DNA from 3 places in the Metabacillus sp. B2-18 genome. Region 3 is predicted to be linked to each of the others. Evidence: riboswitches for the same ligand, from Rfam matches in the RefSeq annotation. Region 3 holds a riboswitch; each other region holds the start of a gene.
What was found. A riboswitch is a leader RNA that binds a small molecule or an ion and turns the genes downstream of it on or off. The one in region 3 is predicted to bind cyclic di-GMP.

Region 1: it holds a riboswitch for cyclic di-GMP, as region 3 does, so the genes downstream of both, LPC09_RS12065 (sensor domain-containing diguanylate cyclase) here and LPC09_RS21920 (EAL domain-containing protein) in region 3, are expected to answer to the same signal.
Region 2: it holds a riboswitch for cyclic di-GMP, as region 3 does, so the genes downstream of both, LPC09_RS23205 (CAP domain-containing protein) here and LPC09_RS21920 (EAL domain-containing protein) in region 3, are expected to answer to the same signal.

Annotation. Positions count from the first base shown of each region.
Region 1 covers NZ_CP088245.1:2,390,467-2,401,413, reverse strand. Annotated here, with positions in the region: gene LPC09_RS12115 (SEC-C metal-binding domain-containing protein) at 1-833, shown strand, start outside; partial or broken gene LPC09_RS12110 (ATP-binding cassette domain-containing protein) at 1,132-1,266, opposite strand; gene gdhA (NADP-specific glutamate dehydrogenase) at 1,491-2,873, opposite strand; gene LPC09_RS12100 (glutamate biosynthesis transcriptional regulator GltC) at 3,035-3,940, shown strand; gene LPC09_RS12095 (small multi-drug export protein) at 4,061-4,561, shown strand; gene LPC09_RS12090 (hypothetical protein) at 4,592-5,332, shown strand; gene LPC09_RS12085 (GntR family transcriptional regulator) at 5,348-5,728, shown strand; partial or broken gene LPC09_RS27610 (ATP-binding cassette domain-containing protein) at 5,744-6,146, shown strand; gene LPC09_RS12075 (ATP-binding cassette domain-containing protein) at 6,222-6,629, shown strand; gene LPC09_RS12070 (cation diffusion facilitator family transporter) at 6,745-7,605, shown strand; cyclic di-GMP riboswitch class I at 7,990-8,069, shown strand; gene LPC09_RS12065 (sensor domain-containing diguanylate cyclase) at 8,194-9,711, shown strand; gene LPC09_RS12060 (hypothetical protein) at 10,137-10,283, opposite strand; gene LPC09_RS27355 (hypothetical protein) at 10,712-10,846, shown strand; partial or broken gene LPC09_RS12055 (rhamnogalacturonan lyase family protein) at 10,859-10,947, shown strand, end outside.
Region 2 covers NZ_CP088245.1:4,626,429-4,637,375, reverse strand. Annotated here, with positions in the region: gene LPC09_RS23225 (FtsX-like permease family protein) at 1-104, shown strand, start outside; gene LPC09_RS23220 (hypothetical protein) at 97-903, shown strand; gene LPC09_RS23215 (DUF6010 family protein) at 1,048-1,440, shown strand; gene LPC09_RS23210 (tyrosine-protein phosphatase) at 1,845-2,645, shown strand; cyclic di-GMP riboswitch class I at 2,900-2,985, shown strand; gene LPC09_RS23205 (CAP domain-containing protein) at 3,060-3,992, shown strand; gene LPC09_RS23200 (hypothetical protein) at 4,046-4,237, shown strand; gene LPC09_RS23195 (hypothetical protein) at 4,513-5,268, shown strand; gene LPC09_RS23190 (hypothetical protein) at 6,067-6,297, shown strand; gene LPC09_RS23185 (hypothetical protein) at 6,366-6,845, shown strand; gene LPC09_RS23180 (methyl-accepting chemotaxis protein) at 6,977-7,828, shown strand; gene LPC09_RS23175 (SDR family NAD(P)-dependent oxidoreductase) at 8,014-8,832, opposite strand; gene istA (IS21 family transposase) at 9,539-10,947, shown strand, end outside.
Region 3 covers NZ_CP088245.1:4,328,502-4,339,448, forward strand. Annotated here, with positions in the region: gene LPC09_RS21915 (methyl-accepting chemotaxis protein) at 1-944, opposite strand, end outside; gene LPC09_RS21920 (EAL domain-containing protein) at 1,148-1,858, opposite strand; cyclic di-GMP riboswitch class I at 1,931-2,018, opposite strand; gene uvrA (excinuclease ABC subunit UvrA) at 2,178-5,054, opposite strand; gene uvrB (excinuclease ABC subunit UvrB) at 5,062-7,047, opposite strand; gene LPC09_RS21935 (DUF2198 family protein) at 7,511-7,744, opposite strand; gene LPC09_RS21940 (GNAT family N-acetyltransferase) at 7,757-8,197, opposite strand; gene LPC09_RS21945 (peptide chain release factor 3) at 8,300-9,886, opposite strand; gene LPC09_RS21950 (hypothetical protein) at 10,757-10,933, opposite strand.

The DNA of each region.
Region 1 (10,947 bases), 1.9 Mb from region 3:
ATTTTCGTGCAAATGGACTAATTTATACGGGAGTTCATGAAGGAAAGAAGATTCTTGCTGTTCCAACTGAACTTATTGAACAAATTACAACATTAAAAGGTAATCTTGAAGCAAGGACGACAATTAAAAGGAATACGAATTGGATCAAGCTTACAAGCGGTCTATTATACTATTATGGAACATTAGATGTGGATCAATTAATAGAAATGCTTGAAAAGTATACAAAAGAACCTCTGAATCTTCGGGATTATTTTCAAGTTATCCATGATGCAAATGATTTTCACAAGCAATTTTATATAGATGAAGATGGTTTCTCTCACTTAAGAGTGTTTGATCAAAAGAAAGTGTTGCAGGAACACACGTTGAGAAAGCGTGTTCCATTTTACCCGGTTACAAAAGAGCAACTTTTAACAGCTGGTGAATATGAATTTGTTGAGCGAAATAAAGGTTATGTTCAATTAGTTAGCTTTCTAACAGAAAACTTCAAAATCAATAAGGCAGATGCAGATCAAATTGCAAAAGAGTGTGTATATGCAACAAAGAACGGTGATTCTCCTAATGATGTTCTACAATATTTAAGTAAGATGCTTGAATTTGAAAATGAGGAAACTCTCCATAAATTAGTTGACAGAGTTATTTTTCTAATGAACAACACAAGAGAATGGTTTCTCAAAGGCCACACCTCAACAGAATTATCTAAAGTAGAAAAGAAACATCTACAACCATTACCAGGAAATAAGAACAATAGCAAAAGTGGGGAAGTAATAAAAGTGGGTAGAAATGACCGGTGTTCTTGTGGAAGTGGGAAGAAGTATAAGAAATGTTGTGGGTAATCGCTGTGGAGTCTACATTAAAAGCCCAATGAAAGACAGAGGAATATCTCAGTCTTTCATTGGGCTTTAATATGAATTAATTCATATTACGCATGTAAGTGCTTTACAATCCTACTTTATTGATGTGGAACTACACTTTATATTTTGGGACAAGGAACCTGTCCCCCTAGCTTCTCATACTTCTAAAGAGAAACCAGAAGTTATTGAAAAATTTGTTATTGGTGTAAGAGGTCGTAAATGGAGTTAAGAGTAGAAGATGGTCTATTGTTAGCTAAGGTCTTTGTAGAATATAAGGGAAATAAGTTACAACTATCCCAAGCATGATTTTAACAGTTGTACTTTTTCCAGCTCCATTTGGACCAATATATCCAATGATTTCGCCACGTTTTACTTGAAAAGACACCCCATTTAAGACAGTTTTTACACCATAATTGTTAAGATAATTTCTTCCATATAAAAATCCTCATTTCCTGATATTTCCATTTATGCCTTTCTAGTGTAACATTAAAAACTTTACTTTCTAAAGGGAAAATTTCTGTTTGTTAAATAGATTTGTTCGAGTAGTCATTTAAAGGGGAAAGGAGGTGTAGAAATTAATAAAGTCATGTATTTCATCACATCTAAGTGATGAAATACATGACCACAAGACTTAAAAAATTAAATCACACCTTGCTCAATCATCGCGTCTGCAACTTTAACAAACCCGGCGATATTCGCTCCAACAACAAGGTTGCCTGGAGTGCCGTAATCTTGAGCAGCTTTTTTACTATTAAGATAGATATTTTTCATAATATCCTGTAATTTTTGATCAACTTCTTCAAAGGTCCAGGATAATCTTGCACTGTTTTGCGCCATTTCCAACGCTGAAACAGACACACCTCCAGCGTTTGCTGCTTTAGCAGGGGCGAAAAGTACGTTGTTTTCTAAGAAAATTTCAACCGCTTCTAATGTTGATGGCATATTTGCACCTTCACCAATGGCTTTTACACCATTAGAAACTAATAGAGAAGCAGAAGCTGAATCAATTTCGTTTTGCGTGGCACAAGGTAGGGCAATATCACAAGGAACCGTCCAAATGCCAAAGCAATTTTCTGTGTAAATTGCTTCAGGATGATCCACTACATAGTCACTAATGCGCTTCTTTTCAACTTCTTTTAAGCGTTTCACTGTGTCTAAGTTAATTCCGTTTTGATCATAAATATAGCCATTAGAGTCACTACATGCGACAACTTTAGCTCCTAGCTGCATCGCTTTTTCCATTGCATAAATTGATACATTTCCAGAGCCTGAAACAACAACTGTACTGCCTTGGAAGCTTAAATTCTCATCTTGTAGCATTTCTTCCACAAAGTATACTGTTCCATATCCTGTTGCTTCTTTACGAGCTAGGCTACCGCCATAACCAATTCCTTTTCCAGTTAACACGCCAGCTTCATATCCACCGCGAATTTTTTTGTATTGCCCAAACAAATAGCCAATTTCTCTAGCTCCAACACCGATGTCGCCGGCTGGAACATCCGTATCAGGCCCAATGTATTTGCTTAATTCTGTCATAAAGCTTTGACAAAAACGCATGATCTCTCCATCTGATTTCCCTTTAGGATCAAAGTCTGCGCCACCTTTACCTCCACCAATTGGCTGACCTGTTAAGGAATTTTTAAAAATTTGCTCAAAGCCTAAAAATTTAACAATGCTTGCATTAACAGAAGGGTGGAATCTTAATCCACCTTTATAAGGACCAATTGCACTGTTATATTGAACACGGAATCCACGGTTTACCTTTACATTTCCCTGGTCATCAACCCATGGCACACGGAAAGAAATCACTCTTTCAGGTTCAACAATTCTTTCAAGAATTCCTTGCTTAATATATTGTGGATTCTTCGCAAGAACTGGTTTTAAAGAATCGAATACTTCTTTGACTGCTTGATGAAATTCACTTTCATTCGGATTACGCCTTTTTACTGTTTCAAATACTTGATCGACGTAATGATGAACACTTTCAGTAAACGCTTCTTGATGTTTTTCAATTGTTTTCATGGTTTACTCACCTTTTTCCGTATAAATTATTTTCTTTTTTTCCTAATATTTAAAGAATTGTTATTATGAAATATTTTATAATTAAAGAAATAATCGAATCAATATAAAGAAACGATAATATTAATGCGTTTTTTGCATTGATTATAGAGGGAGGATATAAGATGGATTTTCGACAAATCCGTTATTTTATGGAAGTTGCTAATCGTGAGCATGTAACCGAAGCAGCAGATTCTTTACATGTTGCCCAATCTTCTGTAAGCAGACAAATTGTTAATTTAGAGAGTGAGCTTGGTGTTGATTTGTTTATTAGGGAGGGAAGAAGAGTTCATTTAACACCGATTGGAAAGATATTCTATGAACGGATGAAGCATGCGATGAATGTTGTGGATGAAGCGAGGCGTGAAGTTGAGGAATACCTAGATCCCGAAAAAGGGACGATCCGGATTACATTTCCGATTAGTTTAGCCGCGTACACCTTACCAACAGTGATTTATGCATTTCGAATGCGTTATCCAGAGGCTAAGTTTCAGCTTAAACAAGCTCTTTATCGTGATTTAATCGAAGGTGTGGTGAAAGGGGATTTTAATCTTGCTCTAATTGGTCCTTTACCTCTAGAAGAGAAGAAAATTAATCGAAAAGCACTATTTACAGAAAATGTCGTGGCATTGTTGCCAATTAATCATCGTCTTGCAAAAAAGAAGTCTATAAAATTACTAGAGCTTGTGGACGAGCCTTTTGTTTTATTACCACAAGGATTCGTCTTCCGCGATATGGTTGTTCAAGCATGTCAAAATCTTGGTTTTAAGCCGAATGTTGCTTTTGAGGGGGATGATATTGATGCGTTGAAGGGACTTGTTTCGGCAGGGTTAGGGGTTACCCTCATGCCAGAAGTTACCTTGGTTGATAGCTTACCACGATCAACAGTCAAAATACCGTTAGCTGAACCAAATGTGACTAGGACAGTTGGAGTGATTACTCCTAAAGATCGGGTGCTTTTACCAACAGAAAAGTTATTTTATGAGTTTCTGATTGAATTTTTTGCGAGGTTAGATGAGTTTAAGAACTGAATTAATAAGCAGCTGGGACAAGGAACCTGTCCCCTTGATTCTCCTTGTGTTTTGTTTGTTTTGGTGTTAAAGTGTGTATATAGATATACACACTTTAACAGTTTAGGGGGATTATTTATTATGGAATTTATGGAGTTGCTTTGGGCATATTTAGTTGTTTTTGTTTTAGCTGCAGTCCCATTTTTTGAAGGGTACGGAGTGATTGCATTAGCGATTATTGCTGGATTACCGGCAGTGCCTTCCATTTTAATCGCATTACTTGGTAACATCTTAACGGTTTTATTGCTAATTCTTTTTGTGAACAAAATTAAAGAGTGGAGAAGAAAAAGAAAAGGTGAAGATGAGGAGAAAAACCCAAGTAAAAGGGCATTACGTGCTCAAAACTTATGGAAAAAATATGGTTTACCAGGTTTAGCATTCATTGGCCCTTTATTTGTTGGTAGTCATTTAACAGCTTTTATGAGTATTTCATTTGGCGGAACAAAGAAAAAAACGTCTATCTGGATGGTTGCTAGTATTGTCGTTTGGGGGTTAGTGTTTGCAGTATTATCTCTTTTCGGCGTAGATATCTTAGGGTATGAGGACAGAGGCTTTTTTGAAGACTTAATTGAAAATAACTGATACGTAGTTTGATAAAAAGGAGAGATGAAATTGCTAAAAGATGCCCTTTGGTTAGCTCTTAAAGAATTACAGTTTAATAAACTTCAGTTAGGAGCTTCCATCTTAGTAACGATCTTTTTTGGAGGTATTTCTTCTCTTAGTTTAGAACAGTCGATTATGAATGTAATGGATACAGAAAGTATGAATGACAGATTCTTTTTCATCGATTTTATGTTTATTGTGATTACACCTGCGTTAGCAACGATCTTTATGTCTGGTCCATATTTGAACTATAAGGCAATAAAAGATGATCCTTTTAATAAGCGCATGGCTGTTTATCGTTCACTGCCAATTCCTATCAAAGTTCTCGCTTTAAGCCGGACGATTTTAATGCTTATCACATTATTTCTGTTGAGCATCGTTTTTTATTCTACGATTACTTACTCTTTAGCAGACCTTTTATTTAACTATTTCACGATAAATGATTACCTCATATTTATCGTTATTTGGTTAGGCTATGCTCTGGCCTTAGGAGGATTTCACACTTATTTGGAATATGGGACGAGCGGAAAAGTACTACATCTTTTTCCTTATCTTTTATTTGTTATCCTAGTATTTGCTTTTTACTTTTATTATTCAATTATTGAAAAAGGAATTGTTGAATTAACCATATCTCTTTCAATCCATATAGGTTGGCCAATCGCTTTTCTCTTTCTTTTCATCGGAATGGTAGGATGCGTTTTATGGCATGCTTTGTTAACAAAACGCTTATCTACTAAGGATTATTTGTAGGATGGAGGGGTAGGCATGAAGCTTCCTATTCGTGTATCAGAGGATAGTCGAGAACCCATTTATCATCAAATTGAATACCAGCTAAAAACATTAATTGTTGGTGGCCAGCTACCACCAGGCACTCCTCTGCCATCTATTAGAGTATTGGCCAGTGAACTATCATGCAGTGTGATTACAACCAGAAGAGCTTACCAAAATCTTGAAACAAGCGGATATATTAAAACAGTCCAAGGTAAGGGGACGTTTGTTAGAGAAATAGAGGAACCACATAAAAAAGAAACAAGAGAAAAAGTTGTCTATGATGCACTACAGAAAGCAATTGAACAGGGATTGCAATTAGGGGCAACAAAGGAAGAGCTTCGGATTATTTTTGAAGAAGTGTTAAAAGATTTTTAGACGGGGGAATGAAAGATGAATACCTCAGTTTTAGAAGTAAAAGGATTAGAAAAGAAGTTTAAACACTTTAAGCTAGGACCTCTTAATTTCACTTTGGAAAAAGGAACGGCTGTAGCGTTATTAGGTGGTAATGGATCAGGTAAGAGCACGTTTTTTAGATTGTTAATGAATATTTTGCAAACAGAAGCAGGTACAATCTCTATGTTTGGAGAGAACATAAACAGAATCGAAGCAAAGAATAGGGTATATTGGTGATTTATTTGAACCATTCTCTTCTCTTAAAGTAAAAGAGCTTGCTAAACTAATTTCACGTTGGTATCCAAATTGGGATCATGATCGTTATACTCATTTCATAAACAGATATAACATTAACGAAAATGAGAAATTTGGTAAATGTTCAAAAGGGACAAAAAAGAAAGTAGAATTTGTTTTCTCTATCTGTCATAACCCAGACATCCTTTTATTAGACGAACCTTCAGCAAACCTAGATATTATGTCACAAAGAAAGCTAAAAGAAGATTTAATTCACTTTATGGAGGATGGAGAGAAAAGCATTGTTCTGGCAACTCACAATATGGACGATGTGAGACAAATCTGTGATTATATTACGATATTAGAAAAAGGAAACATTCTTCATTCTTTTGAAAAAGATGAAATTCATGAAAAATGGGCGAGATTGTGGATTACTGAATTACCAAATGAGTTGAAAAATCATCCTAGTATAGTGAGTGTGAACACTATTAATAGCACATCGATTGAAGTTGTAACAAATCAGTTTTCTAACCTAGACAGTGAATTAATGAAAAAGGGGATTTCCATTCAGCATAGTGACAAATTAACACTTGAGGAAATCGTTGAATTTATCTTGGAAGAGGAAAAGATGTTGAAAAAGCGACTATGATATGATAGTTGCTTTTTTTTATTTTTTAATGCTCCATTTCCTCACAGTAATAAAATACCCAATAAAAGCTAATTACTATACTTACATAAGTTTCAGGTCGTAGTAGGAGGAAATGATGGAAAATACAAATTTAAAGAAAGCCGAGAAAGGTGTATGGATTAGCATAGCCGCTTATGTTTTTCTATCTACAGTTAAACTAATTTCCGGTTATATTGGGAATTCAGATGCATTAAAAGCTGATGGGTTAAATAACTTAACAGACGTAATTGCATCTGTAACTGTTTTAGTCGGATTAAGGATTGCCCAAAAGCCTGCCGATGAAAATCATAAATATGGTCATTCAAGAGCAGAAACGATTGCCTCATTAATTGCTTCAATCATTATGTTTACAGTTGGTATACAAGTTATTGTTGATGCTTTTAATAATCTAAGATCTCCGGCAGAGACTACACCACAGCTGTTTACGGCATTCGTTGCGTTATTTTGTGCTATTTTTATGTTTTTTGTTTATCGATATAACCGCAATTTATCCAAAAAACTTGAAAGTAAGGCACTATATGCAGCTTCTCAGGATAACCGTTCTGATGCGTTAGTTAGTATAGGTGCCGTAATTGGGATTGTTGGAGCATATTTAGGCTGGGGCTTTTTAGATCCAATTGTTGCGGGTATTGTCGGGCTGATTATCATTCATACTGCATATGGGATTTTTAGAGAAGCTGTTCATGATTTAACAGATGGCTTTGATGCGGAAAAGTTAAAAGAGATAGAAGAAACGATTAAAAATACACCAGGAGTTACGTTTGTAAAAGATATAAAGGCTCGCGTATCAGGAAATCAAACAACAGTAGATGCGATCGTGTTTGTGAAATCTACTCTTTCCGTAGTAGAAGGACATGGTATTACAGATAAAATCGAGGAAAGACTCCGAGACATTTATAATATCGAAAGAGTTCATATCCATATTGAACCACATTAAAAAGGGAAGAGTGCATTCTTTCCTTTCTTACTTTTTCTTCTCCTAAACATCAATTAACGATTGGAGAAAAACTAATTGCAGTTCATATTGCTTAAAAATGTTTTAAACGTTAACGAGGTGATCTCGTCAATCTCAATGTACTGCTTTTTTGCGACCAATCCTTGTTTTGTTGCTCAAGTCCTGTTTCAATTACAATGATTAATGAGTCAAGCGTTGGTTCATTAATAGTAATTAAAGAAGTTTGCCTAATCTTCTTTCAATGGGTAATATACCAATACTCAATATACATCTCAGGCTTTTATGTAGAAGTCATAAATTGGCAGAACCCATTACTATCTAACAGTATTTTATTCCTAGTAAAAATAGACTATAATGAAGTTAATCATATATTTCTGGCAAACTATGTGAAAGCATAGGACGCAAAGCCACGGGTCTACGCACAGCATGATAGCCGGGTTACAAATCATGTCAAAAAACTGCTGTGTAAGCAGTTTTTTTGTGTTTTGTCAGTATTCTTTATATGAAATTGGGTTCCAAAATATAAGCGAGAAATTATAACATATTAGTGTTAATTAGTAGGTGAGGGTTTTGCAAATTTTCTTTTTCAGTATCATGTATCTGATTCCTGCGATTATTTTTATTTTTTTGGCAGGTATGGTTTATGGTCATAATCGAAAGTGTCGGAAGCATATTACATGTAGTTTATTTTTTCTATCGTCGTCTCTATGGTTTTTTGGGGTATTTACATCTAGCCTTATTTATCCTAAGTATCTTGATAAAATTGTTGTTTACTGGATAAATGGGTCAATTGCCGTTAGTGCTTTGTTATCCCTGCATCTTTTTTTAATCAATGCTAATATGTATAAAATGAAAAACGGGAAATTATTTAAGCTATTATTTATTCCAGGAATCGTTGTGATTGCAACGATTCCTTTTGATTCATGGATGTTAAACGAATTTGATGAGACCGCATTAAAACCTATGTTTATTCCAGGTCCCGGTCTGATCTTGTTATGGATTGTGGATTTTGCGTATCTTATAGTAAACGTATTTTTAACCATAAAGGAAATGAAAAAGGGAAATCAAGCTGCAGTATTATGGTTCAAAGGTATGATCTTATTTTTTGTATGGACCTTAACGATGTTGGTAGGCTCCATCCTTTTACAAAATACGAATTTATCATTTATCACTTTCTTAATTCCGCACGGTTCATTATTTTGGGCATACGCCATTTTCCTTAGTATGTCAAAATATGATTATTTATCATCGTATGAGAAACGATATAACATCTTGTTTCAGCGATCTCCACTAGGGATCCTCCTTATGGATGAAGATGCGGTTGTTCATGAGGCTAGTCCTCAGGTAGCCAATTATCTAGGTGTTAGCAATAAGGAACTTATTCAAAATTCGATTCTGTCTTTTTTAAATGGTGTTGATAAAGAAAAGTTTATAAAAGCACATCAAACATTTTTTCAAAATCGAATTAGGCTTACTGACGAAGAACTTTCTTTTGTGAATATAAAAGGGGAAGAAACAATATTGTCGTTTGATTCCGACTTTATTTTACTAGAAGGAAAGACACTTCAGTTTGTTATGGTAAAAGATGTTACAGAAGCCAAAAATAAGGTGAAACATGAGTATTATCTCGCATACCACGATATTTTAACAGGATTATCCAATCGGGCTGCTTTTGAAATAAAAATTCAAGAGCTTATAAGTAGAAAAGAAATGTTTGACCTTGTTTTGCTAGATCTTAATAAATTAAAGAAAATAAACGATACATTAGGACATCAAGCAGGCGATCATGCTATACGATACCTTGCAACAATCTTACAAGAAGCAGCTGGAGCTGAACATCATACCGCAAGACTAGGCGGTGATGAATTTGTTTTGTTACTAAATATTGATAAAACAGAAACCATTATCAAGCAAATTCGCAAGCAATTAGCTATTCCGATGAAGCGAACAGGTTCAGGACAAATGACTCTTTCTGCTAGTATTGGTGTTAGTCGTTATCCTCTTGATGGAGAAATCATGGATGAACTATATAGTGTAGCAGATAAAAGGATGTATGAAGAAAAGCATGATGTGAAGTTAAGAGGATGAATATTTTTAAGGCCAGAATCTTAGTTATCTACTTAACTGGGGGTCTGGTCTTTTTATTATTTCATTAAAGAGTATAGTAGATTTCGTTAAATTTAAAGCTAAAAAGGCAAGAAGGCAATGTCGGTTCATGAACGACAAAAGTGGGAAGGAAAGAGCCCGTACTGTTGATCATGAACTAAATGATAACTAATACTTTTAGCGGTACAGCTACTAATGGTCTTCATAATTGCGATGAAGAATAACTCTTTCATCCAAGCCACCGGCAATGGTCTTCATAACCCCGATGAAGACCAAAACTCCTACCAAAACCACCACTAATGGTCTTCATAGCCACTATGAAGGAAAAAACTTATTAATATTTAACTATTAAAAAAGCTATCGTGCCAACATGTGCACAATAGCTTTTATATTTCTTATCTTAACACTTACATATAATCATAAACAGAATCTTCGAAATAGAGCCAGTGAAAATATTCGATTTGTGAATCATCCATTTCAGCGATTTCTTTTTCGTTAAATTTATGTTTTTTTAATAAATCATTCACTTTAAAGTCTCTAGCTTGTTGGCTCATTTTACATCCTCCTAATATAAAGAAGTTATGCTTTGTAAACCTTTCTTGAACTTCTTGGTTTTATTATATATCTCAAAATGAGATTAAACCAATATTAATTTAAGATGATTTATCAGAAAATGATATAAAAAAGGGATGTAAACAAAATTCCTATAAGTGTACTGATTTACTAATCCATTTGTCATGACATTTGCAAAGTTACTAAGAAAAAGGATTTATAACCCAGAGAAATTTGGATAGTCAAAAAGAACTACTTATAAATCATATCTGTTTTTTAAACGAGAATGTCTGAATTTTATATATCTAAATATTCTGACAACATCTATTATGTACTTTTGTAAGGGTTTTCAAAAATGGTGAAGGGAGGGATACATTCAACTCGACAAGGCATAAGGTGACTATTTTCAATAACGAAAGGTAGTGAACTTATGAAAGGTATGAGAAAAGGTAGGAAGCATGCTGCAATATTATTAAGTGCCATGCTAGTGCTATCTAATTTTCCTATTAGTTTTCAAGCTGCAAAGGCAGAGGAAAATGTATTAACGAAAAAATTTGATTTTTGAACATCATCAAGTGCAGTAAAAGAAGGATATAGCAAAGTCTCAGAGGAATCTGCTTATAGCGAAGACGTTGGATATGGTTTTCAAGATCCATCAAAGGTCGT
Region 2 (10,947 bases), 300 kb from region 3:
CGTTGATTTTCTCGTTTGGAATACTCATAAGCTTGGTTTCAAGTTTTGCCCCTTCAAGAAGAGCTGCAAAAATTCCATTAAATGAGGCGTTGCGATATGAGTAAAAAAAGCCTGATCTTATTTCTATGTTTTTCGGCTGTATTGTTACTGACAGCCTGTAATTCAGATTCATCGTGGGATGAAGAGAACGTGGTTGAGAGTAAAAGAATCATGACGGATGATGTGAAGGTGGAGTGGGAGCTTGATGAACGTCAAGCTCCTGGTGATGACCATTTAATAAGAATGACGGTTGCTAACAACGGTAACCCCATTGAAGAATTTGAGGTTACTCATGAAAAGCTACTACATTTGATCGTAGTTAGTAAAGATTTATCCTATTTTAACCATATTCATCCAGAGTATAAGGGGAATGGAGTATTTGAGGTGGAGAATCATTTCCCAGCTGGCGGCGAGTATCGGATGATAGCGGACTTCAAACCAAAAGATGGTGATTCAATGAGTAAAATGGAATGGGTAACAGTTGAAGGAGAAGCTGCTCAACTAAGTCCTGTATCTGTTGATCATCGTCTCGAGAAAATTATTGAAGGAATAAATGTATCGTTAACTGTAAAATCTGGGCTAGAGGCTGGGAAGGAGCTTACATTAGAATTTAGGTTAACGGAAGGTGATCTCAAGGATCCAATAACTGACCTTGAACCCTATCTAGGATCTATTGGTCACGTTGTTGTTTTATCTGAAGACAGTGAACGATATTTACATGTTCATGCATTAGAAAATCAAGGGAGCGGCCCTGTTGCCCTCTTTGAAACAACATTCCCACAACCTGGAGTCTATAAAATTTGGGCCCAATTTCAAAGAAACGGGAATATCGTGACAGTGCCTTTAGTCGTTGACGTTCCATAGAGCACCAATGGCAACGGTGGAGGCACAATAATGAGTTACGAATATCCCGCATATTTTTTTGGGAGGTAACGGTGGGGTTGTGTAAATAACATCAGGAACACCTATTTTGATAAAATCAACAAAAAATAACTTACGAGGTGAATAATGAAAAAAATAGAGTTCAAAAGTGTTGTTGTAGGTATTCTATTAGCATTATTGGTTTGTAAACTATTCTTTTCCTTTTCATCTCCGTTTTCTTATCAATTGTTTGCATTATTCTTAGCATATACTGCTTGTGTTTATCTCGGAGCTGCATTGTCAGACTCACGTGTAAAATGGATTTCGATTGAATTTGGCTTATCGTGTTTATTCTTTAATCTAGCATTCTTAGGTCTTATATTCTCACCTCTATGGATAGCTGTTGGCTACCTATTACATGGGGTATGGGATCTTCTCCATCATCCAAAAATCATTCAAACTAAAGTAGTAAAATGGTTTCCACCATTATGTGCTGTCTTTGACTTAGTCGTTGCTATCTTTATTATTCAATTTTATTAAAATGCCAGAATCAAAAGAATTAGAGCTAATGATTGAAGTTATGAAGGATAAGAACCTCGCACTTAAATACCAGTGAACAAGGATATCCTATGTAAATGTAGACACATTTACATTTGAAGAAGAATCGAAACCATTAAAGGAAATTTTAGATTTGCCTTAGAAGGAATAGGAGAGTCTCAAGACATTAATCGTAATCCGTTAACAGTTGAAGTATTTAAGCCAAATTCAAGATGTATGCAAACATGAAGGAGAAATAGCACTCTAATTTTTAGTATTAGAATAAACAGATCTTATTCTTGTTCACCCGGTTTTTTCTGGGATATAAAAGGGCATGCAGGATTAGTTGACACTGGATAACTACGATAAATACCATTTAAAATAGTAATAATAAGTGGGAGAGAAATATGAGAAACAATCAATTAATACAACACTTTGAAAAAATATATAATTTTCGTGACATCGGAGGGGTAAAAACAGAGCAAGGATCTACCATAAAAAAAGGTGTGCTCTATCGCTCAGATAAGTTATCTAACATGACTCCACGTGATCTGGAAAAATTAAAGAAATTTAAGATTAAAACAATTTTAGACCTTCGATCAGAAAAAGAATATAACAAGAATAAGCCCTTATTACTTTCTGCTGAGGAGATAAATTCTGTGAACATTCCTCTACTTCCCATAGAGACTCAAGATGCTAATTTCCGAAAGTTTCTTAGCTTTTTGTTTCGAAAGACAGGAGCAGAAGATTTTAAAAACTTTACTAGGGAGTATTATCACAGTATTGCATTCTATCAAACTCCACAGATAAAAAAAATACTTACCTTAATCTCTGATGATAAAAATTGGCCGGTGCTCATCAATTGTTCAGCTGGAAAGGATAGAACAGGGATTATTGTATCAATCATTCAGTCCTTAGTTCAGGTACCCTACCAAAGGGTATTGGAAGAATATCTCTTAACCAACGATTATTACAAACATCGATTAGATATATTTATAAAAGTCATGAGATGGATGACTCTTTTTCAAGTCTCCCCAGAGCGTACTGAATTCATATTAAAGGCTCATCCTGAAGTGCTCGAGCAATTATATACCAATATTAAGGAGCGGTTTGGAACCGTAGAAACCTATCTTATGGAAGCTTGCCAACTAGAAGTAGAGATTCTAGATAGACTGAAGCAGAATCTAGTCCTGAAAAGTAAGGAGTAGAAATAAGTAATAACTGATGGATTCAAAGTGTATATGTAAAGCGAATCCATTAGAGTTTATGATTAGCACGGAAGTTGTAGATGTCATAAACTCAAATGTAGCTAGCAATTAAAGTAGATTCTTAAAAAATATGAAATTTTTTTTGCTTCTCCTACAAGAAGATACTTGAGAGGTAAGTGGTTATTCTTAAATTTTTATAAAACACAATCAAAAATATTGATATAATATATGATATATCATCGAACATATTCACAAATTGAAAAAGGCAAACTTGCTGAAAAGTAAGGACGCAAAGCCATGAGTCTAAGGCATAAAATGCTATGATTGTCAGGTTGCCATTGATGTTGGAAGAAACACTATGGGATAACTGTAGTGTTTTTTATTTTGGATAAGGGGGAGATCTAATTGAAAAGAATGGCTGTTTTGTTAATAACAACCTTATTAATAACTATGAACATAGGGATAAACAAAACATATGCAGCTGAATTTAGAAAAGTCGATTTCGAAGCTCAAAATTTAGAGGCAATCTTACAGGTATTCAACGATAGGATTGACTATGGAAATATAGGAATCATTGATAGTTATTATGATCTATTATCAACCTATATTAAGATAGTTGAAATAGAGGTTGGTAAGATAAGAGGAAAGTCCAATAGAGACAAGCTTAATGAGACATATGTGCGACCAGCTAAAATTGCGAAAGAAAGAGTGATCTATGAGGTATCACAATACCGTTTGTTGAAAAATATCGGATTACAAGTTATTGATGGTAACACAGATATTACTAGCGATTTAAATAAGTTAACTCGATTAAAAAAGAGGGCAGTAGCAATTAAAGAAGCGGGTAATTATGAAGATGTACCATCTTATATTGATTCTTCACTCGAAATGATTGAAAACTCATTAAGAACTAATAATTTCGTAAAGATCGAAAAGGGCAATACGTTTAAGATTAACGAGTTTGAATACGATGTTTTTTTAATGACAAATATCGAAAGGTTAATAAGTGGTAAAGATAACCCACTAATCTTAAACTTTAAATTAAGTTCTGTTGCCAGAGAAAAAGCCAATGACATGGGTTTAAACAACTATTTTAGTCATCAATCTCCAACATACGGTTCCCCCACTGAAATGATGAAGCAGTTTGGTATCACTTATCAAATAGCAGCTGAAAATATCGCTGCCGGCTATCAATCACCAGAAGCAGTAGTTAGCGGTTGGATGAATAGTCCTGGACATAGAATGAATATCCTTGGTCTTCATAAAGAAATTGGAATTGGCTTCGCAACTGCTGAGAAGGCGAAGTATAGTACATACTGGACTCAGATGTTTATACTTGATATATAAAAATGTAGAGAAAGTGTGAACGTGTTATTTATGAGGTTTCACAGCTTAGATTAATGAGAATTATTCAAGACCTGCAATCAACTGGACAATATGACAAAGCACAATCAGCATATGAAAAACTAGGTCGATTAAAGAAACGAGCGGTTGAGATTAAAAAGGCCGGTGGCTATGAAGCTTTACCAAATGAAATCTCTGAAACTTTGCTGAATATGAAAGAAGAGATTTTGAAGGAGTTTTCTGAATAGGGGTCTGGTTCCTTGTCCCAAATTCTATTAAATTTAATTGAGTGCTAATAAACTAGCGTCTATTCCGAAGAGAAAAGGATATAGGCGCTACTTTACTATTTTTGAGGAAAATTTTTCAAATAAATGAAAACGAAAAGATAGAATTAAAAGATTACTTAATGATTTTTTAAAATTATACAGGGCTATTTCCTTATTATACTAACCTCATAATTCTATGATGGGGTGGATAAATAAATAGTGGCAAAGAATTTTCTACTAGAAATAAGGTGAAAGAAATGAAAAGAGTTACCATATATAAAGACAATGAACTACTTGCTGAGTTTCCCTCAATTCAAAAGGCAGCTCATTTTATGAAGGTGGAACTAGGTCGAGAGCGTTTTCCTTGGAAAATAATCAATAAAGGAATACATGATAACGAAATTTATACACATACAAATGGGATAGTATACAGTTTTATTAAAATAAATAAGCTAGGAAGGCCTAATGGAGAGCCGTCAAAGGAGAATCAATATTCATCTCCTAAAACAAATGAGTTTTCAAGACTAGAATTTATTGAGTTTTTAAGTAAACATTTAGAAGAGATCCTTCAATTAAAGCTCGAAATAAGTGATCCGCGATTAAAGCAATACCATTTAAGTTCCAAAGGCTTGGGAGATGATTTGTACTTTTTGACAGAAAGCTATCATCGGCAGAATGGTCTATATAATGGAAAATACAGCATGACGGATTTTATTACTCCGCAAGCATTACTTGTATTGCAGCAAAAGGAAAAGAAAAAATTAATCTTTGAACACATAGTACCTAAAAATCTTTATTTGAAAATGCTGGTTGATAAAGCATACCAAGGAAATTTAACTTATGAAGAAATCTATAAAGTGCTGATGAAATATTATTACACTTGTACTGTGACTAAGGAAGAAGACGAATCGTTACCTTCAACCCAAATGCAAGATGGCTGGGATGGTCATAATCCATTTTATCGTTATCAATCAGCAGGAATTGAGTTTATAGAGAATCCAAAAACATATTAGGATATTGTTGTTCGGAATTAATCTCTCCATTAAAGAAAGTTCTATCACATAAAGGTTATTTATATTCAGCGATCTGAGGATGGTACAAGTAGATATATAGGAAGTGCATATGGCTCGGGTGGGATACTGGAGAGGTGAGTGAACCATTTAATTCTTAAGATAATGCTCACCACATTAACTTATTTGTTTTGGAAAAGGGATATAACGAAGTAATTTTTTCGGTTATAGAATTTTATGAAGGAGGAAGCAAATTCTTAGAACAGTTAATGTAGGGCCATATAACGGTATTCAATTGAATAGGAATTGATAGATATAATATAGTTCAGTTAAGATGTGGAGAGTGAATATATATAGGATATAAAAAAAGAGATGCATAAATTGCATCTCGAAAGGTAAAACACACAATGTAATAATAACATTGTCGATATATGTCGAAAAGTGTCGTAGGTAGGGTTGCTTTTTACCTATTCAATTTTCTTGAATCCTTAAGAAATATGGTTTTTTCTTGAATGTTATATCATTAAAGTGTTTAAAAGCTACTGAGAAATCAGTAGTTTTTTTATATTTTAAAAGGTACTTATACTGAATAAGAAGGTTATAGTGACACTCCATAACTATAAACTTCCCTTAAGCAAGGGGTCTAATAAATAATGTTCATTAACGAGTCACAATGAGGAATTAATAATATTTCTGCGAAGATTTTAACATCGAAAAGGACTTTAAAAAGGAATGTAGAATTTTGTAGATATATTGCTAAGGTTTTGTTGGATAATATTATGAAACTAGGAGGGATGAACAATGAAATTCAAAGAATTCCTAATGCAAGAATATCATATCGGTGAAGGATCTGCTGATGATTATGTCGGCCGTTTTAATGGAATTGTTAATAGAGGGTTATATAAGGGAGAAAATGAGGTAACTCCGATGATAAAAGCAGCTATCGAGAAAGAATTTCCAAAATCTAAAAATCATTACCTCCTTGCTCTACAACGTTATGTTGAATATAAAAAAACAAATGAAAAGCTGTAGAATTAACTTTTCTTAGATAAAAAATGTGGGCCAAGGGGCCAGACCCTATGTCCCTAAAGGAGTAACGTATGATTCATTTCTATTTATCTGATATATTACTACGCTGTCAATACAACTTAACAAGAACATTACTTATCCGTCATTCAATGAAGCATGAACGATTTATAACGGCATATCGTGATGGATCCTTGCGAGAGTATACACAAAAGCAATCTCCTGGTTTTTTTGATGCATATGATAGAGTAATAGTTTTCTCTTCGGATGAAGGAACAACAGCAAAGTATTTAAAGTCATATGAAGTGAGACATGGAGAGACTCCAAGTATATCACCACAGTGTTCACCATTTTTGCTAGAGTCATATAAAGATGAAATTATGCATCCCCTATTTGAAATTGAAGATGACCCATTAATGACATATGAAAATAAGCTATTTATTGAATGGGGTAAGGCAGCTGTGAAATGGTACCAAAAAGGAACGAATGAAAAGCCTATTACGCAGCTAGTGAATACTAGTGAAGTTGTGTTTCCAGGATACCGCCATTCTTGATGAAGATATTGTAAGGAGAAGTGTTATTTGGCACTTCTCCTTTTAATTGTGTTTTAGGAAAACACATTAAAAAATGTATCAACTGTAATAAACGCTTATAATAATATGTAAGAAAAGAGAGGGGCTATCATATGGCAACATCAATAATGAACAAAACCAACACTAATGAGAATTCTAGTGTGTTAGATTCTTATATACAAATATTATCTATTATCTCAAAAATGCTGCCCAATATTGCAATGGGAATAAGCAATACTGAAGAATGGCTCGCGTATTATCCAAGTCCCAAAATTGATCTAGGAGCGAGGAAAGGAACCAAAATTAATCCTCGCGAACCGCTAGCGGAGTGTATTAGAAATAATAAATCCATTAAAGAAGAGGTACCCGCTGAGTTCTTTGGTTTTTCTTTTACAGGACTAGCACACCCTATAGTTCATCGCGGGAAGGTCATAGGTGCTATTGCAATTCAACTTCAGGAACATAATGAAAGAGAATTAAGGAAGATATCGGATCAAATCGTATCATCCATTGTTTCAACTAATGAGAGAATTGAAACAGTAGAGAAGGGAGCAGAGGGGTTATCAACTATTAGCCATCACCTGCTTGACCAATCTAAACTAGCATCTGAAGAAATGAAAAAAACAGATGATGTTATCACGTTTATTAAGAAAATAGCAAATCAATGCAACTTATTAGGCTTAAACGCCTCAATTGAAGCAGCTCGTGCAGGAGAAATGGGAAAAGGATTTGATGTAGTCGCGAAAGAAATTAGAAAGCTATCAAATGAAACTAGTTCATCTGCTGAGAAGATCCGAGAAACGATAAAAGATATACAGAAATCGATGCAGGATATGGCTTCATCTATAGAAAAGGTAGTAGCTGTCGGGAAAGAACAGGAAATTTCAACAGAAGAAATCTCAAAATATATCGATGATATCGAAAAAATGAGTAAAGAATTAAATATCTATGCTTCGAAACTTTAAAACGGGACAGAGAAAAATATGCAATTAACAATAGAAATTCATTTGGGCTCCCTTTTTCGCGACCGAGACATTCGCCATGTGAATATGGCGAATGTCTTTATTTTGTTTTTAGCGCTATTTCATGTTCCGAGTTAACTATTGGCTGACTTAAGAGATTATGATATTCATAATCAAAAAACTTCATTTTAGCTGACTCGGGCATTTCTGCTTACTTTGCATACCATTCTCATCAATTGTTTGTGTAACTTAGGGAAGATCGTAAAAACAATATCCATTGTCTTTCTCATCGGCATTGGGCAAATAATCGGGGTATTTTTATGAATGCTTTTTAGCGTAATTTTCGCTAGTTGTTCTGGGGTCATCATTTTTTGTTTGCTAACTTGCTGTCTGATGATTGATTTATCGATATTGATTGCTTTTGCTGAATCGAATATAGGGGTGTCAACAAAGGCTGGACATAAAGTGCTTATCTTAACTCCAAATTCTTCTGCTTCATAATGAAGGGAGGTAGTTAATCCAACAACAGCGTGTTTAGTTGTTGAATAGGCAGCTGAGATAGGGGAGGGACCAAGACCTGCAGCTGAGGCTGTATTAACGATATGGCCAAAGCCTTGCTCTTTCATGATTTTGTAGCCAACTTGAGTTCCGTGAATAACTCCCCATAAATTGACGTTCACGATATCCTGCCACTCTTCCATTGACATATCATATAGTTCACCGTACATGGCGATGCCTGCATTGTTAAATAAGTAATCTAGTCTACCGAATTCTTCGTATGTTCCCGTTATAATCGCTTCAACATCTTTGTGATCGGTTACATTTAAATGGATAAATCTTGAATGAATGACGTTTTGATTGATTTCTTGTTCAAGCGCACTACCCTTCTCATCATCAATATCACAAATGATGACGAAAACTTGCTGAGCTACAAGTTCATAGCAAATGGCTTTTCCAATACCAGATGCCCCACCTGTTACGATGGCAACTTTCCTCGTTTCTTCCATGACAAAACCTCCATAAAATGAATTTAGCTACTAATGAGCCGAGTGTTAAAGAGTGTTTCTCTTTATATATACGTATTTAGACATAAGGTTTCCTATTGATTTTCCAAAAGGATGTGGCGATTTTATGAAAAAAAGACGGAGGATAAGATACTATCTCTGATATTGAAGTACAAGAAGGAGTAGTCAGTGAGGATGAATATTCCAGTCATTGTGAATAATTACTAGTTCTCATTAAATTTACGATTTAAAATGAAATAGGTTTTAAATGTTATTTATACGTGCAATATCCCGAATGAACAACAAAAAAAGCCAGCAAATCAATGTTGGCTTATAATCGCTCCTTAAATTAAGAACCCAAATAACTGAATAAATAATGTTCAAATTAACCATTCAACGCAGTAATCAAAAAACAAATAGCTGTGATAAATGATAATGGTGTCATTACAATCTTTTCCTTATTGCTTTTTGAAAAAGCATTCATGATTGTGTTTATGAATAAATAAACTGCGAAAAAATAACATACTCCCTTTGCAATAGGGGCTATTAAACTAAATGAGATGACATTCCTGTGACTGCTAGAATAAAGTATACAAGTTTTGCTTGATTTGATGAAACACTTATTTACCCAAATATACCAGCAATGAATATTACTCCTCCCCTGTAAAATGAATAATAGTTTCATTACTTACAGTGGGGGTCAGAAAAGGTGGATAAGTGGGAAATGTACATGGAAATAAGACAATTATTAAAACAAGGATTTAGTCAAACTAAAATAGCTGAAAAGTTAGGGATTTCAAGGTCAACAGTTTACAGACATTTGAAGAAATCACCTTCGGAGATGGCTGATTGGGTAGAATCTCTTAAGAATAAAAAGAGAATACTAGATCCCAATAAAGAGCTGATACTATCTTGGTTGAGGATGCATCCGGATATGTCAGCTGCACAAGTGTATGATTGGCTTCTGGAGAAATATGAAGATATAAATATTGGGGAGAGTACAGTTAGAAGTTATGTAAAGGATCTTAGAGAAGAATACCAGATAAAAAAAGAAACGTCTCCTCGAATGTATGAGGCAATCCCCGATCCCCCGATGGGCGAACAAATGCAGGTAGACTTCGGACATACAAGGCAACAGACAGCTGATAATAAGGAGATTAAGCTAACCTTTATAGCCTTTGTCCTCTCCCACTCTAGACAAAAATATAAAGAGTGGTTGGATAGACCTTTTACAACACAGGATGTAATTAGAGCGCATGAGAATGCATTCAAGTGGTACGGTGGAATGACCAATGAGATTGTGTATGATCAAGATAGTTTAATTGTAGTTAGTGAAAATGGTGGAGATTTAATTTTAACAAAAGAGTTTCAAAATTATAGGGAATCTAGGGGTTTGAACCTTCGTGTTTGTCGCAAAGCTGACCCAGAAAGTAAAGGAAGAATAGAAAATGTTGTAGGATTCATAAAACAAAACTTTGCCAAACATAGAGTATTCCATAACATTGATTCCTGGAACGAACAAGGTTGGGAATGGCTAAACAGAACTGGGAACTTTAAGGTACACAACACAACAAAAAAAAGACCGTTTGAAGTGTTTCTCCTCGAAAAGCAACACTTAAAGCCGGTCTCCAAAAAAATAGATATTCAAAATAACTATGATACAAGTATAGCAAGGTGTGTCCATAAGGACAATACAATTCGTTTCGGTTCAAATCGGTACTCTCTTCCACTTGGCACATACAACAAATTGGATAAAGTATGTATCAAGGAAACGGAGAATAAAGAACTGATTATTTATATCCCTGATACTGGCGAAATCATTGCAAAACATATGATTCCAAATGGCAAAGGCCAATTAGTAAAAGATAGAAAACATAGTAGAGACCGTACAAAAGGAGTCGAAGCATATATTAGCACAGTGGCCGAGGAATTTGAAGATAAAGAACGAGCCTATCAATATTTAGAGAAGGTTAGAGAGAAAAATCCTCGTTACATTAAAGACCAACTGCAAATTATCTTGCGTGAAGCAAAAGAAAGCAATAGCGAAGTACTAACCAAGGCGTTAGCAGAGTGCGTAAAAAGGAAACTATTTAGTGCAACAGATTTTAGCGATATCGT
Region 3 (10,947 bases):
ACCTCTTGTAATGAAGTTGTGTTGCTTTCTAATTTTGTTGTGGTTTCTTCAGCCCCACTTGAAATCTCCTGAATTGCAGATGAAACAGTTTCTGATGCTCTACTTGATTGTTCCGCACTTGCATTCAATTGCTCTGCTGATGCCGCTACTTGATCAGAGCTTGTAGAAATCGAACTAATCATTTCTTTTAAGTTATCTGTCATTTGTTCAAAAGACTCATTTAGATAATAGATTTCATCTCTACTCTTAATCTTTAATTTTTCGACGTTTAAATCTCCAGCTGCTACTTGCTTTGCCATGTTTCCTAATTTTACAACAGGTCGTGATATGAGGATGGAAATAACAACACCACATGCAATAGCAAATAATAGGGCAAAAACACTTAAAATCACTACTTTCACTCTTGCGTTATCTGATGATTCATGTGTTTCCTTATATCGAACATCTAATATTTCTTTTAACCAATTATGCATTGAAAGGGTATCTTCTGTTAGACGAGTGCTTATAGGAACAATTTGCGCTAGTCCCTTATCAATAGCTTTCTCTTTATCAACTAAACTTTCATCCAGAATTTGATTTGCCTTTTCTCTAAACTCAATATTCGAGTTCTCAATTGTATTCAAACGATCAACCGTTTCCTGCAAAGTGGATAATTCTTTCCCTTTCAAAATTGCCGCATTAATACGATCATTCGCTTCATTCATTTTGTCTCGATAGCTATTATCACCATATAGTAAGAATGCACGATAATATCCTGATTGTAGCGCTGAATCGGTTTGAATAGATTGAGTAATTGCACGTACCTCATTAACAGTTTCAACAATATAATTGTATGATTCATTTGACTGCTTCATATTGGAATATGACACATATGAAGCGATCCCAAAGATCAATGAGACGATTAGGAAGCTTCCTATTAATTTCCGTTTGATTGTTAATTTCATGATGTAAATATCTCCTTTTGTCTGATTTAGTAAAAAACAAAAAAACACCTTTAATCCAAGCATGTACATCTTGGAATTAAACGCGTTATTAGCAAGTGGCAGGATCGCTACCCTTATACCAATATCTCTTCCTTATACAAAACTAAATATTATAAAGTAACAGGGTCGCTATTCTTTCCTAATATTATTCTCTGGTATTCTGATTAGCCATTACTAACATCAGCATAATTGCTTAATAACTGCGGTCTCCCTAGTAAAAAACCTTGGCCTAATGGAACGGATAGGCTTTGAGCTATCTGTAAGTCTTCCACTGTTTCTATGCCTTCGAGAATGACAGTATTATTATATCGTCTGCAATACTCTAATATTAAATAGATAAATGCTTGTTTTTTTTCTGACCGGTGCAAATCTTTGGAAAAATAGCGATCGAGTTTTATATATTCGGGGTCAAGCTCAATAATATCTTGTATATACGCTTTACCCTTTCCTACATCATCAAATGCAATACTAATACCATAATTTCTTAAAATAGCAATTCTCTCTTTTAATTGTGCAAGATCTCTAACAGTCTCAACCTCTGATAATTCAAATGTGATATTTCGATTGGATAGCAACTTTTCTGTAGCTAGCTTGTTTATGAAATCCAGAAAATCATGATGGAAAATAGTTGATGGAAAAATGTTTAGAAATAGCTTTTCTTTTGATTCATTCGGGCGAAACATTTTAAGAGCTTTGTAAACGGACTGAGTATCTAGTTGATATAATTGATTGTTTATGATTGCTTGTTGAAAAAATAATTCCGGATTAGAAAAATCAGTAGATCTTAGAAGTCCCTCATAACCAATCCTTTTCTTATCCTTTAATGAAAAAATAGGTTGAAAATGATGATAGATGTTTCCTTCGTTGATCGTCACGTAAATCCCCCCTTTGTTAGAAAAAAAGTGAACGAGAAGAATACTCGCTCACTTTACAATAGTAAAATATTCTCCGGCGGCTAGGCTACCATAGTAGATGATCTACCTTAGGTCCTTGGCTTTGCGCCCTTATTTTTCAATAAGTTTGCCTTTATCATTTTGTAGGTCTATTATACCACAACAAATTATTACAATTTCACCAACCGTTCGACAAATAATGACATTTTTCCCATTTACTATATTAACTCTACTTCTTAGATATGAAAAATAGATAAAGAGGCTGAACATATCATTCAGCCCCTACCTCAAATTAACCAAATTAACTTTGCGCTACTTCTTCTTTTTCTTTAATCAGATTTCTCATTCGCTCACGATCGCGCTCTATAATTGGCTTTAAATATTTACCTGTATAAGATTGTTCGTTATTCATAATATCCTCTGGTGTACCAAACCCTACGATCTGACCACCTTTGTCTCCACCTTCAGGACCAAGATCAACAATATAATCGGTACCTTTAATAACATCAAGGTTATGCTCGATGACAAGAACGGTATCACCATTATCCACTAGGCGTTGAAGAACTTTTAAGAGTCTTGCGATATCATCAACATGTAAGCCTGTTGTTGGTTCATCAAGGATGTAGAGTGATTTACCTGTTGAACGTCGGTGCAGTTCTGATGCAAGTTTCACCCTCTGTGCTTCCCCACCGGAAAGTGTCGTTGCGGGTTGACCAAGAGTAATGTAACCAAGCCCTACATCAAAAATCGTTTGCAGCTTTCGTTTAATCTTAGGAATATTTTCGAAAAACGTTACTGCATCTTCGACTGTCATTTCTAAGATATCAGAAATGTTTTTCCCTTTGTAGGTAACTTCCAATGTTTCACGGTTGTATCGTTTCCCATGACAAACTTCACATGGGACATACACATCAGGTAGGAAGTGCATTTCAATTTTAATAATTCCATCTCCACGGCAGGCTTCACAACGTCCACCTTTAACATTGAAGCTGAAGCGGCCTTTTTTATAGCCTCTAACCTTTGCCTCATTTGTTGTTGCAAACACATCACGTATGTCATCAAATACACCTGTATATGTTGCAGGATTGGATCGCGGTGTCCGACCGATCGGTGATTGATCAATATCAATGACCTTTTCAAGTTGTTCAATCCCTTTAATTTCTTTGTGCTCACCTGGCTTCGCCTTAGCATTATGGAGCTTTTGCGCTAGAGATTTATGCAGTACTTCATTGACTAATGTACTCTTACCTGATCCTGAAACACCAGTAACAGCGATAAACATCCCTAGCGGAAATTTCACATTCACATTACTCAGGTTATTTTCTTTTGCACCTTTAATTTCAATATATCGGCCATCAGGTTTTTTACGCTCGTATGGTAAAGGAATAAACTTTTTCCCTGATAAATATTGTCCTGTTAATGAGTTTTCATCACTCATGACTTCTTCAGGTGTGCCTGCCGAAATAACCTGTCCACCATGAATGCCTGCTCCAGGACCAATATCAATTAAATAATCGGCAGCAATCATTGTATCTTCATCATGTTCAACAACAATTAGTGTATTTCCGATATCACGCATATTTTGCAGGGTCTGAATGAGACGGTCGTTATCACGTTGATGAAGTCCAATTGATGGCTCATCAAGTATGTATAAAACACCTGTTAAACGTGAGCCAATTTGAGTGGCAAGACGAATTCGCTGTGCTTCTCCTCCAGATAGGGTTCCAGCTGCACGATTTAATGTTAAATAATCTAAGCCAACATTATTTAAGAAACCTAACCGTTCGCTAATCTCTTTTAAAATCAAATTCGCAATCGTCATTTCTTTTTCTGTTAGAGATAAATTTTGAAAGAATTTAAGTGAATCCTGAACAGACAGCTTTGTTAGCTCTCCAACATGGTTACCCTGAATTAACACAGCAAGAGATTCCTTTTTCAAACGATGCCCCTTACATGTTGGACAGTTTTGCTGTCCCATGTATTTCTCCATTTGCTCACGGATAAAATCAGAGCTAGTTTCTTTGTAACGTCTTTCTACATTGCGAATAACGCCTTCGAACTGAATATAATTTTCTCGAATTTGTCCGAAATCATTTTCATAACGGAAATATATTTCCTCGCCATCGCTGCCGTAAAGGATTTTATCTAGTAGGTGCTTTGGAATGTCCTTTACTGGAATATCCATATCAATTCCATAATGATTGCAGACTGCTTCAAGCATTTGCGGATAATATTGAGAACTAGTTGGTTCCCATGGGGCAATCGCATGCTGTTTCAAGGTTAAATCTTTATTAGGAATAACAAGATCTAAATCCACTTTAAGCTTTGAACCGAGACCATCACATTCCGGACATGCTCCAAACGGGCTGTTAAACGAGAACATTCTTGGCTCAAGCTCACCAATTGAGAAACCACATTGGGGGCAGGCATGATGCTCACTGAAAAGCAGCTCTTCTTCACCCATTACGTCGATAATGACTCTTCCTTCTCCAAGACCTAAAGCTGTTTCTAATGAATCAGCAAGTCGTGAAGCAACACCTTCTTTTACAACAATACGGTCTATTACAACCTCAATCGAATGCTTTTTATTCTTTTCTAAAGAAATTTCTTCCGATAATTCCTGCATTTCTCCGTCTATTCTTACACGGACATAGCCTTGTTTTTTAATGTCCTCGAACACTTTAACATGCGTTCCCTTGCGACCTGACACAACTGGAGCAAGAACCTGTAGCTTTGTTCGCTCTGGATACTCTAGAATACGATCAACCATTTGTTCAATGGTTTGGGACGATATTTCAATGTCATGAATCGGACATGTGGGACGCCCGACTCTTGCGAAGAGAAGACGCAAATAGTCATAAATTTCCGTTACAGTCCCAACCGTTGATCGTGGGTTTCGGCTAGTTGTTTTTTGGTCAATTGAAATAGCTGGTGATAATCCTTCAATCGCATCAACATCAGGCTTATCCATTTGCCCTAAAAACTGACGAGCATATGCTGATAAAGACTCTACATAGCGACGTTGTCCTTCAGCATAAATCGTATCAAATGCGAGTGAGGACTTACCGGACCCAGATAGCCCGGTAAGCACCACAAGCTTGTCACGCGGAATGGTTACATCTATGTTTTTTAAGTTGTGGGCACGTGCTCCCTTCACAACAATATGTTCCATTGCCATTATCGCTTCATCCTTCCGCTTTTAACTCTAAAATCAAATCACGCAGCTCAGCAGCACGTTCAAAGTTCAATGATTTGGCTGCTTCCTTCATTTCATTTTCCATTTCAGCAATCACTTTATCTCGCTCTTTCTTCGTTAATTTCGTTAACTTATTCGCAGCTGTTGCCTCGTAATCTTCAGGAGTTTCTGCAGCAGTTGTTGCACGAATAACATCACGAATTTCTTTTTGAATGGTTTGAGGAGTGATTCCATGCTTTTCATTAAATTCTATCTGAATTTCACGACGACGCTTTGTCTCATTAAGTGCAATTTCCATTGAATTTGTAATTTTATCGGCGTACATAATAACATGTCCCTCTGCGTTACGGGCCGCACGACCGATTGTTTGAATAAGAGAACGTTCTGATCTTAAGAAGCCTTCCTTGTCTGCGTCAAGAATAGCAACAAGTGAAACCTCTGGAATATCCAAGCCCTCTCTTAGCAGGTTGATTCCAACAAGAACATCATATTTCCCAAGACGAAGTTCCCGGATAATTTCAATCCGCTCTAATGTTTTTATTTCAGAATGTAAGTAGTTTACTTTAATCCCTATTTCTTTAAGGTAGTTTGTTAGATCCTCAGACATTTTTTTCGTTAGTGTTGTAATGAGGACACGTTGATTTTTTTCAACTCTTGAGTGAATTTCGCCAATTAAATCATCGATTTGTCCTTCAATTGGACGAATATCAATCGTAGGATCTAATAGTCCAGTCGGGCGGATAATCTGCTCAATCATCTCAGGTGAATGGTCCATTTCATAAGGACCAGGAGTAGCAGATACATACACAATATTTTCAATATGCTTTTCGAATTCCTCAAATCTAAGAGGACGGTTATCCATTGCAGATGGTAATCGGAATCCGTGGTCCACTAGCACCTGTTTACGAGCCTGGTCACCATTAAACATACCCCGAATTTGCGGCAATGTAACATGTGACTCATCGATAACAATTAGTGAATCTTCAGGAAAGAAATCTAGTAACGTATAAGGAGTGGATCCTGATGGGCGAAGTGTTAGGTGACGAGAGTAGTTTTCGATACCGGAGCAAAAGCCCATTTCCCTCATCATTTCTAGGTCATATCTCGTTCTTTGCTCAAGACGCTGAGCCTCTAGCAGCTTACCATTTTCACGCATTTCCTCTAAACGTTCCTCTAGCTCTGCTTCGATATTTTTTATGGCTTTCTCCATTTTTTCTTCTCTTGTTACAAAGTGAGAGGCCGGGAAAATGGCCACATGCTCGCGCTCTCCCATAATTTCTCCTGTTAAAGCATCAACTTCACGAATACGGTCAATTTCATCACCGAAAAATTCTACGCGAATGCATTGTTCATCTCGAGATGCCGGAAAGATTTCCACCACATCACCGCGAACTCGGAACGTTCCTCTTCGGAAATCAATATCATTTCGCTCATATTGAACATCTACCAATCTTCTTAACAGCTGATTTCGTTCAATTTCCATTCCTGTTCTTAATGAAACAACTAGCTCTTTATATTCTTCTGGCGAACCGAGGCCGTAAATACAAGAAACACTAGCAATGATGATTACATCATTTCGTTCAAAAAGAGATGATGTTGCCGAATGACGAAGCTTATCTATTTCATCATTAATGCTGGCATCTTTTTCAATAAACGTATCCGTTTGTGGAACATATGCCTCTGGCTGATAATAATCATAGTAACTAACAAAATACTCAACTGCATTATTTGGGAAGAAGTCTTTAAACTCACTGTATAGCTGCCCAGCTAATGTTTTGTTATGGGCAATAACTAATGTTGGTTTGTTTACTTCTTTTATTAGATTCGAAACGGTAAAGGTTTTTCCTGTACCTGTTGCACCTAGTAATGTTTGATGCTTTTTTCCTTGGTTAATTCCCTCAACTAATGCTTGAATTGCCTTAGGTTGATCACCTTGCGGCTTGTATTTTGAGACTAATTCAAATTGCTCGCTCACGCATAAGCCTCCATTCAGAAAATGTCAATATCAATAGTTTACCACAACTGTGTGGAAAATCACTAAAAATACGAACTAAAGTTCGTGTTTAGTTTTAAATTATTATTCATATTTGTATTCCGACTGTTAATTCAGCTAACGTAAAAACGCTGTCGTTCCATTGCGCTCCAGACACTTGCTTTCCGCGGGGAGGAAGCTGAGCCTCCTCGGCTTCGCCTGCGGGGTCTCAGCCTTTCCTCTACCTCCCGCAGGAGTCAAGTGTCTTCCGCTCCATTACACTATAGTTTTATAAATATTATTCAAAAAGAACAATTGTTACGGATAAGGATTTCTATAATACAAACAAGTTTATGTAAATAATTCATTTTTGCAACTTTCAAAGTCAATCTTGCAACCAAAGAAAAAAGAGCATACAGAGCAGCCCTTTTTCTTTAAGTATTTCTTTTTTAGTAAAACCTCAAACCTATTTCTTCTTTAGGAGGCTTTCCTTCATTTTTTTCGCATAGAAGAAGCCTATTCCTAGAGACACGATGTCAATAAAGTAAATACTCGGGCCGTGTGTGTAGCCTTTTATGTAAGAGGCTGTTAGTAATGCCGCCGTTAGGGCTGTTCCTACATAGTGGTTATAGCTGACACGTGTAAACAGAAGGACAAGAAGGAATGGCATAAAGATGGCTAAAATGATTTTGATTACCATATAATCCTCCTGTTAAATTGATAAATTGTAAAAATAAACAGCATCTTCTTTTTCATAGCCTAAGCTTTCATAAAGGGCCTGTGCTTTTACATTGTCTTTTGTTGTTTCTAATAGAATGCCCGCGGCCTTTGTTTCGACTGCAAGATCCTTTGCTTTATTCATCAATGCTTTTCCTACTCCATGACGGCGATGTTCTTCGGCAACAAATAAATCGTTTAATAGCCATTTGCGGTTCATTCCTACTGATGTGAAAATTGGATAAAGCTGAACAAATCCAGCAGGAGAGCTATTTTCCATCGCTAAGAAAATAACAGATTCATTGTTTTCGATTCTCTCTTTTATAAATTCTTTTGCACCTTCGAGATTTGATGCTTGTCCGTAAAACATTCTGTATTGATTGAATAACTGTGATACTTGGTCTAATTCATTTAAGGTCACTTTTAGAATATTCAATTGTTTTCCCTCTATTCCCTAACTTTATGTTTTCATCATATCATGGAAAATTGTCAAAAAACCACAAAAAGACTAATCCCCTTGAGGAATTAGCCTTCTACCTTACTTTTGTGATGTTACACCTTGATAGTCGTTTTCTTCTAATAAATCGACTAGTTCAATGTCTTTTTGATTTTCTAAGAAATAACGTAAAGTGAATTCATTTTCAAACAGGACAGCATACGCACCATAACGGTCACGAACAAGCATACTTCTCGAATCAAAGAAACGTTTATCAAACTTTTCACTTTTAATCCATCTTGGAATTCGTTCACCTAGTGGAGTGAACTCGATATCAACGTTATACTCTGCTTTCATACGGTATTCAAATACCTCAAATTGCAGCTGACCAACCGCACCGAGAATAATTGAATCATTCATTTCCTGACGATATAGCTGAATCGCCCCTTCTTGAACAAGCTGCTCAATTCCTTTACGGAACTGCTTTGCCTTCATCACGTTTTTCGCTTGCACTCGTTTGAACAATTCTGGTGGGAACTGTGGAAGTTCTTCATATTGATATGAATCTTTTCCCCCAATTAAGGTATCACCAATTTGATAGATATTTGGATCATAAATTCCGATAATATCACCAGGATATGCTTCATCAACTGTATCGCGGTCCTTCGCCATAAAAGCTTGTGTTTGATTTAACTTAATTGTTTTGTTCGTTCTGCTTAAGTTTACACTCATGCCACGCTCAAATTTGCCTGAGCACACACGGAAAAACGCAATACGATCACGGTGAGCTGGATTCATATTCGCTTGGATTTTGAAAATATACCCTGAGAACTGATCTTTTTCCGGCTCAATTAAGCCTTGATCTGTTTTACGAGGCTGTGGTTGTGCAGCAAATTGAAGGAATGTATCAAAAAATGTTTGAACCCCAAAGTTTGCAAGAGCACTACCAAAAAATACTGGCGTAAGCTCTCCTTTTTCTACTCGCTCAGGTGTAAATTCATTTCCTGCTTCTTCAAGCAATTCCAGTTCACCCAATGTATCTTGATAGATAGGATTCTCTTCAATATCCGTGTTAGCAAGGTCGTCTAGAGAGATAATTTCTTCCTCTTCATCACCTTTAAAGCAAACAAATTGCTTATTAAAGCGATCATGTATACCTAAGAAGCGTTTACCGCTTCCGACTGGCCAGTTCATTGGATATGACTCAATTCCTAGCACTTCCTCAATTTCTGAAAGAAGCTCTAACGGATCTCGCCCTTCACGGTCAAGCTTATTAATAAACGTAAAGATCGGAATACCTCTCATCCGACATACTTTAAAAAGTTTAATCGTTTGTGGCTCAACACCTTTTGTTGAATCGATGATCATCACAACACTGTCAACGGCAGTTAATGTACGATATGTGTCTTCACTAAAGTCTTCGTGTCCAGGCGTATCCAGGATATTCACGTGAAAATCATGATACGGGAAACTCATAACACTTGATGTAACCGAGATTCCACGTTTTTTCTCGATCTCCATCCAGTCTGATGCAGCAAACTTACCTGATTTTTTTCCTTTAACCGTCCCTGTTGAACGAATAATTTGACCAAAGAAAAGTAGTTTTTCTGTTAACGTCGTTTTTCCGGCATCCGGGTGAGAGATGATGGCAAACGTACGTCGTTTATTTATTTCCTGTTGTAAGCTCATTAGCAATAACCTCTTTTAAATAAATTCGTGCTTCAAATATACTACAAAGCGATCGAAAGAACAATTTGTTGTTTATGGCAAAGGGATTTCGTAGTTAGTTTATTCACCACAAAAAAAGCTGCCAATAATGGTTGCGGGTTTCCGTAAACTACCGAAACATATATAAATATAATCTGAAATGACCATCAATCCTCATATTGTTTTGATGGTCACTTTATGTTTTTATATAGAGTTTTGTCATTGCATTTACTTATTGATTAAACTGTTACCTAAGCTAAAGCATACACATTTCTCGTTTGCGTATACTTTTTTCACTTTTTCACTTAGAAAGGATACGCAAATGGAAAATAACTACAAGTTTAAGCTCTATTCATATTAAATTTCCCTTTTTCTGGATCTTACGAATGGTTTTAACCTGACTAGCTATGCAAAAGCATACATATTTCTCGTTTACGAATGCTTTTTTCACTTTTTCACTTAAAAAGGATACGTAAATGGAAAATAACTACAAGTTTAAGCTCCATTCATATTAAATTTCCCTTTTTCTGGATATTGCGAATGATGTTAACCTGACTAGCTATGCAAAAGCATACACATTTCTCGTTTACGTATGCTTTTTTCACTTTTTCACTTAAAAAGGATACGTAAATGGAAAATAACTACAAGTTTAAGCTCCATTCATATTAAATTTCCCTTTTTCTGGATATTGCGAATGATGTTAACCTGACTAGCTATGCAAAAGCATACACATTTCTCGTTTACGTATGCTTTTTTCACTTTTTCACTTAAAAACCATACACAAATGACTAAGTATTAACGATAGCTTCCCATTTTTTATTACAGAAAAAAGCAGAAGTAAAATACTCCTGCTTATCTTCCATATTTCCTAACCGCTCGTTTTCTCACATTATTTCGTTCATTCTTTGAATCAACTAAATTCCATGCAGTGGTATAACGATATTTCTTGCCCCATATAGAAATCAGCATGCGCATTCCTGTGATAAAGCTTAATAATAATAAGCTTACAATTAAAAATAAGATATCCATTTTATCTCCCCCAA